3 regions of the Paenibacillus sp. Pae15 genome follow, and region 3 is predicted to be linked to each of the others. Evidence: riboswitches for the same ligand, from Rfam matches in the RefSeq annotation. Region 3 holds a riboswitch; each other region holds the start of a gene.

What was found. Region 3 has a riboswitch for cyclic di-AMP ahead of NR121_RS00065 (APC family permease). Riboswitches for the same ligand answer to the same signal wherever they lie in the genome.
Region 1: it holds a riboswitch for cyclic di-AMP, as region 3 does, so the genes downstream of both, NR121_RS01905 (TrkH family potassium uptake protein) here and NR121_RS00065 (APC family permease) in region 3, are expected to answer to the same signal.
Region 2: it holds a riboswitch for cyclic di-AMP, as region 3 does, so the genes downstream of both, NR121_RS22910 (stalk domain-containing protein) here and NR121_RS00065 (APC family permease) in region 3, are expected to answer to the same signal.

What each region holds. Positions count from the first base shown of each region.
Region 1 is NZ_JALJRM010000002.1:30,551-32,820, reverse strand. It holds gene NR121_RS01905 (TrkH family potassium uptake protein) at 1-1,057, opposite strand, end outside; cyclic di-AMP (ydaO/yuaA leader) riboswitch at 1,122-1,260, opposite strand; gene NR121_RS01900 (CPBP family intramembrane glutamic endopeptidase) at 1,489-2,270, shown strand, end outside.
Region 2 is NZ_JALJRM010000038.1:39,862-42,131, reverse strand. It holds gene NR121_RS22915 (polysaccharide deacetylase family protein) at 1-209, opposite strand, end outside; gene NR121_RS22910 (stalk domain-containing protein) at 354-1,202, opposite strand; cyclic di-AMP (ydaO/yuaA leader) riboswitch at 1,207-1,358, opposite strand; gene NR121_RS22905 (DUF6483 family protein) at 1,505-2,221, shown strand.
Region 3 is NZ_JALJRM010000001.1:14,180-16,449, reverse strand. It holds gene NR121_RS00070 (cysteine hydrolase family protein) at 1-482, opposite strand, end outside; cyclic di-AMP (ydaO/yuaA leader) riboswitch at 796-963, shown strand; gene NR121_RS00065 (APC family permease) at 1,171-2,270, shown strand, end outside.

The DNA of each region.
Region 1 (2,270 bases), on a different contig from region 3:
GAATCCTTTCTTTGCCTAACCGGTGACGGAAGAGTACAATGTCTTCCTTCCCGCGGACCATCGCGATCATCGCGCCGACCAGCGTGGTAAAGGTCGTCGTTTTGATCCCTCCGCCTGTAGAGCCGGGAGAAGCACCGATGAACATCAGAATGATGATAAAAAACTGCGTCGCCTGCCTAAGCCCGGCAATATCAAGCGTATTGGCTCCAGCTGTCCGCGGTGTAACGGATTGAAACAGTGAGGCGAGTATTTTGCCGGACCAGTCGAGCGGTCCAAGCGTTCTGGAATTCGTAAATTCGAAGATAAATATAATCAACGCCCCGATTCCGATCAAAAAACCGGTAGCGCTTAGCACCACTTTGGTATGAAGCGTCAGCTTTTGGTTCCTTCTATAATCCATGAGGTCCGACAGAACGACGAAACCGATTCCACCCAAAATGATGAGTCCCATCGAAACCGCGTTGATCACCGGATCAGCTGCATAAGCCGTCAAGCTGCTGAATTTTCCCGTTACCGGCCCGAAAATATCGAAACCGGCATTGTTGAAGAAGGAGACGGCATGAAAAATACCATAATAAGCCGCTTTGCCGGGACCCAAATCAACCGACCATCGAACAGCGAAAATAACGGCAGCCGTAAACTCAATCGTGAGCGAATAAATCATCACCTTACGGATTAACCGCACAATGCCTTCAAGACTGTTCTGATTCAGTGCTTCTTGCAAAATAAGCTTTTCTTTAAGTGAGATGCGCTTTTTCAGGGCAAATGCGAATAAGGTAGCCATGGTCATAAACCCGAGCCCGCCGACCTGGATCAATAGCATGATAACCATCTGGCCGAACAGGGTAAAATAAGTGCCCGTATCCACAACGACAAGTCCGGTTACACAGGCTGCCGATGTCGCCGTGAATAAAGCATCCAGGAAACGCATCGGTACACCGCTGGCCGAGGCCGCGGGAAGCGACAACAGCATGGAGCCGATCAAGATCATAACAGCAAAACCGATGACCAAAATTTGCGGAGGCGTGAGCTCGACTTTCCTGGCAATGGTTTTCATGAATGCACCCCTATTTGACGTTTCAGGCAACAAAAAAGACACTGGAAACCCAATGTCAATTTAAGGTTCCTGTAATTCAAGCCTACGAGGTTAGCTGTCGGATTCGGATGTACAGGCACCCTATCAGCGGATTGTATCCGCTGAATTCACCCCTAAACTCATGGTTCCCCCGTTTTCCTTTAGAAATTCGGCTCGCTATTCAATTGATATGAATTATAATCCTCTTTTCATTGAAGTACAAAGCCTTGTTTCACCTGAATGCACCGGATTTCGCAAAATTACGACATATGTAAGCGTTTTTATAGGTGTGGCGCTTCGCTTTGCTGAATATTGCCTCGCGTAGCTCTTGTTATCATTGGATTTGCTTATGGAATGTATGCTACCTTAAAAGAATAGACTGTTATTATCCCATATCTGCTAAGGAGCATTTCATGCCGAAACGACGATTCGAACCTCCACTGCTGCTTCTGGCCGTCCTTGGCCTGATGCTGTACCTGGGCGTTACGTTTGCCTCCGCCTATTTGGACAAGACTCGCCTCCCTAAAGACGATGCCGAAGACCTTCCCGTCGTTACAAAGCAGCAAGCGGCGAATGCTGCGATGAGCTTTGTCCGCAACCGCTTTGCGATAGGACCAGGCGCACAAGCCCATACCTTGTACCAATCTTACCCGGTAAGAAACGGCTATTTGCTAAAGGAGCAGCTGTACGATCAATACAAGAAAAAATATGAAGGACGATTTCCCCTCGAATATTTTGAGGTGGAGATTAACGACATCGAAAAGGGCGCAACGTACTATGTGGCGGTGAATTATAAAACCTTGGCCATATTCGGATTCTCGATGAGCCGGACCGCAACCGCCAGAAGCGAATCCGTAAGCTCTCCGGATGCCGGCCTCCTGAAGACGGCGAATACCGCCATTCGGGAGATGGGCTATGACCCCGCGGAATTTGCATTGACGGGCGAATCCGGGCGGGCCGGGAACGGAAGTCTCATCTTCCGCAGCAAGACGGAGCGAATAGGCGAAGCCCCGCTGGAGCTTCACCTGAAAGTGTCCGGCAGCCGGGTCACTGCGTTTGAGCCGGTATTTCCGGTTCCGGATGCGTTCATGGCCTGGCAGGAAGCGCAGGATCGCCGTTCCGCTTTAATGACGCGGATCAGTATCGGAATCTCGCTTGTGATGACACTCGCGGCGCTGATCCTTGTTGTGCGGCG
Region 2 (2,270 bases), on a different contig from region 3:
ATAACGAAAAAAGTGCCTTTAGCCCCGTATTGATTCAGCAAATCCAAAATCTGCGGCGTATACACCGGATTCGGTCCATCATCAAACGTAAGTGCGATCAGCTTCTGATCCGTCTCGACGTTCCATACGACCTCGCTGTTTGAGGGAGCGGCGCCGGTAAGAAACAGGACCACCAAAGCAATCATGAACCTACATATACGGCGATGCATAACGAATCGACCTCCGTTCTGACATGACCATCTTAGGTTTTGGACGTCAGAACAAAAGTATGCGGCAAGTCCGGCAGCCAAAAAAAAGCAGCCGCCTCGATGGAGAGACGGCCGCTTCGTGCTATGGATGAGAATCAAATAAGATCATGAACCGAGAATATATACTTTTACTTGTTGAATTCCGAACATTCTTGCTTTATTTTTGCTCTCAGGCAGGAAAATGTCTATGCGGTTGCCTTTCACCGCACCTCCTGTATCGGTTGCCGTGGCGTACATTCCGCCGGCAGGAAGACCATCATACGTATAACCCTCGACATACACTTTAGAGCCGAGCGGGATCACGGACGGATCTACGGCAATGGTGCCCAGACGCAGCGGGTTGCCCATATAGTCGAGTCCCGCATAACCGCCGTTCTCATCGGCAGAAGCAGTATAGGCCGTAGCCTTGGCTACGATCACTTTGGAATAATTCGGTACCTTGCTAACCTTGTTCACCGGCCGGTACCATGCGGGAGCATGATATTGGCCGTCCGTGCTGAGAATCGCGATCCGGTTGATCTTGTCCCATTGGGTTTTGATTCCGAAAGTATCGGAAATCAGCCGAAAAGGGACATACACGCGTCCGTCTACAAACTTGGCCGGGTCCGTAATTTGAGTCGGCTTTCCGTTAACCGTCATGCTCCGGTCACCGGTCGACAGCGAAACGGTTTTGTCGCTGCTCTGTATTGTAATGGTGAATCGGGAACCGTCTTGTTCCCACTGAAGCTTGTACCCGAGCTTGTCCGTAACCGCTCTCGCGGGGACCTGAAGTTTGTGATTCTCATCCACAAAAGGCTGTGCATCCGGAAATGCCACGAGCTTTTTGTTTACCTGTACCTTGACGTCATCAGCCAGGCGTACAGGTTCCTGCGCATGTGCGGGTATAGATGCCGTTAAAACTGAAGGCACGGCAAATACACATGCCAGGAGCATGTTTTTGAAACGAAAATTCATGATGCGTCCCTCCTGTTTTTGCCTCCGAGGTTAGTTGTCGGGTTCGGGAAGAGGTTGTTCCCTAGCGCAGCCGTGCAGCCTGCAAGCATTCACCCCAAGTGCTTAGTCCCCCGTACGTACACATAATTAAGCTGTACGATTCGGCTTTTAAAAGCCTAACATAGGATAATGTTCCGGTTCAATGCACAAAATCAACCAATCATTCCCTCATAATGGAATTGCTTCTAGCGCCGGTTTTCCTCATGCTGAATAATCCTGTACAATAAAAAGAACGACACGGCCAGAATTGAAGGGAAGAGATCATGTACAGACGCGATTATCTCATGCGGTTGATTGAGCAGACGACGGAAGTGCTGCATAAAGTAATGTTCGCAAGGAAAAATCAACGTTTGCAGGAAGCCCTTGAACTGTTGAATCAGGCCATGCGTCAATTGTTAGGGCTTAATTCCAGGCTGATTCACGCTTTATCTACCAAGGATTTGCTCGCACTGCTTTCCAAGGACGGACATGTCGATCAAGGAAAAGTGCTGGCTTTAGGAGATATGCTGAACGCGCGGGGCGCTGCACAGAAAGAGAGCGGTCACGCGGCTGCTGCAATTAAGGACGGATTAAAGGCGCTGGACTTGCTGCTCACCGCCAGGGAGATGGATCCCCGGGATGAATTGGGCGGGATGTTCAAAGAGCGGATCGATGCGGCGCTGGCTCTCGCGAACCGTGCGTCTATGCCGACGGATACCATGCATAAGCTTGTTTTTTATTATGAGGATTGCGGACAATATGCCAAAAGCGAGGATGTTTTATTTCATTTATTGGACGAGCTAAACGAGGCTGAACATCTCCGTGAGGAGTGGATAACGGTGCTGGATGAAGGAATACGCATGTACGAACGCTGGCGTTCTGTCGAAGAAGAGCGGCTGGCTGCAGGCAATTTATCCAAGACAGAAGTCGAAGACGGCCTCGAGGAACTGAAGAATATAAAAATAAAACATGCCACTATCAGGAAAAATCTGAATGAATAGGGTACGAAATGCGAACTATTATTTATGTCTTTTTAGTTAATGTTCGTCT
Region 3 (2,270 bases):
AAAATTTTATGCGGACTGGTGATAATGGTTTGTCCATCTTCTAGATAAGGCTTATATTTATCCAGAAAGTCGGCACCCGAACCTTGAAAGCCTTCAAGCGATAATGGACCTTTTCGCTGATACATTTTGATATCGTGCATCACATGTTCCATAGCACCCCCAAATAACCATTTTTGGTCATAGGGATAATAGTAATGAGGGGACACAAATACTTTAAACTTATTCTTTTTTGCTGTTTTTAATAATAATTCAATGTTCTCAATCGTGTGATTTTCAGCAACGCTGTCTTTCACTAAATTCCATGCTGCACCTTTCGGGCTTAAAAAGTCATTTTGCGGATCTGTGATCACCAAAGCGGTATGGCTTTGATCCACCTGCATTCCCGGCGATGAAAATGGTGCGGTTTGTGCTGCTGCAACAACATAAAGATCAACAAAGACAAGAAACGAAAACACAAAGGAACACTGCAGTATTTTTCTCATGAGGATTCCCCTTTCATGGGTATACTTGGTATACGCACCCTATTATGTGCTTTATTCCATGGCTTATTCAAATTCAGCTGGGAACAAAAAGGAATGGGAAAACAACTCCAATCCATTGGTTTTCAAGCATCCGCAACAGCCCGCAAACGCAAAAATCCTGAAATATAAAGAAAATCCATGAGATTTGAAGTAAAATAAAGAAAGCGATCTATAAAAGCGTCTCATTTACAAAGCAATTCATATCTAGCAAAGGTTTTATCCGATTTCTTGCTTTGCAATGTTGTCCTGTAAGGTGTAAGATTCAACCATTGAACATATCACCTTGCTGAATTTCCAAACAGGAAAACGGGGGAACCAATAAGGACATATATTTGGATGTCCATGGGGTGAATCGTGCAGGAACATGTTTATTCCGCACGTAGGGCTGCTCTCATAGCCCGAATCCGACAGCTAACCTCGTAAGCGTTGTATGAGAGAGGAGTTGAACGTGCTGTCTGCTGATAGGCAAACACAGAGCTCAAGCCTCTGTGTTTTTTTGTTGTCTAAAAACGGGATAGGTTGGAGGATGATTGATTAACAACACATTTGGAAACCATAAGTAAAGTTTCTTCCTGGAGATTTAAGGGTTTTTTTGTTGTGATGATCTTGTTTACAAAACTCCTTAATAAATAATGAGGGCGGGAACAGTATGCTAAATAAAATAAAACGATTATTAATCGGCCGTCCTATGAAGTCAACCGAGATTGAAGAAGAAAAACTAAGCAAGTTTAAGGCGCTTGCGGTACTTTCTTCAGACGCATTATCTTCTGTTGCTTACGGTACCGAACAAATTTTGATCATATTGATGGCTGCAGGCTTTGCCGCAATATGGTATTCGATCCCCATTTCCATAGCCGTTCTCGGATTGCTGACGGTTCTCATTTTTTCTTACCGGCAGACGATTTTTGCTTACCCCAAAGGGGGAGGAGCTTATGTCGTAGCCAAAGACAATTTGGGCGTCTCCATCGGTTTGATGGCCGGAGGCTCGCTGTTGGTGGATTATATCCTGACTGTTGCTGTCAGTTCCTCGGCCGGGACGGATGCCATTACCTCGGCATTTCCATCCTTGCATGAACACCGGGTCCTTATTGCGTTGACGATGATCCTGTTTCTTACCATCATGAACTTGCGAGGAATTACGGAGTCTGCATCCGTTTTAGCACTGCCCGTTTATTTGTTTGTCTTCGCCATTTTTGTTCTTATCATTTCGGGAGTCATCAAATATATATCGGGCGGGGGACACGCCGAAGTGCCTGAACTGGGCACAGCCGTTTCGAACATCAGTTGGTTCCTCCTATTGAAGGCTTTCAGTTCAGGGTGTTCCGCGCTAACCGGAGTAGAAGCCGTATCCAATGCCATTCCAAACTTTAAACAACCGGCTGAGCGCAATGCAGCCGCTACGCTGATGATGATGGGCACGATTCTAGGTGCCATGTTTATCGGTATCAGTTTACTTGCCTATTGGTATGGAATCACGCCGGCTCCAAAAGAAACGGTCGTATCCCAAATTGCGGCAAACACATTCGGCCGGGGCATCCTTTACTATTTCATCCAAGGCACCACCGCTTTGATTCTGTTTTTGGCGGCAAATACAGCGTATTCCGCATTCCCGCTGCTTGCCTTTATGCTGGCCAAAGACAAATACATGCCGCATATGTTTATGGTGCGCGGCGACCGGCTCGGTTTTTCTAACGGCATTATCTTCTTAGGTGTATTGTCGGCATTGCTTGTTATTCTTTTCCAAGGACA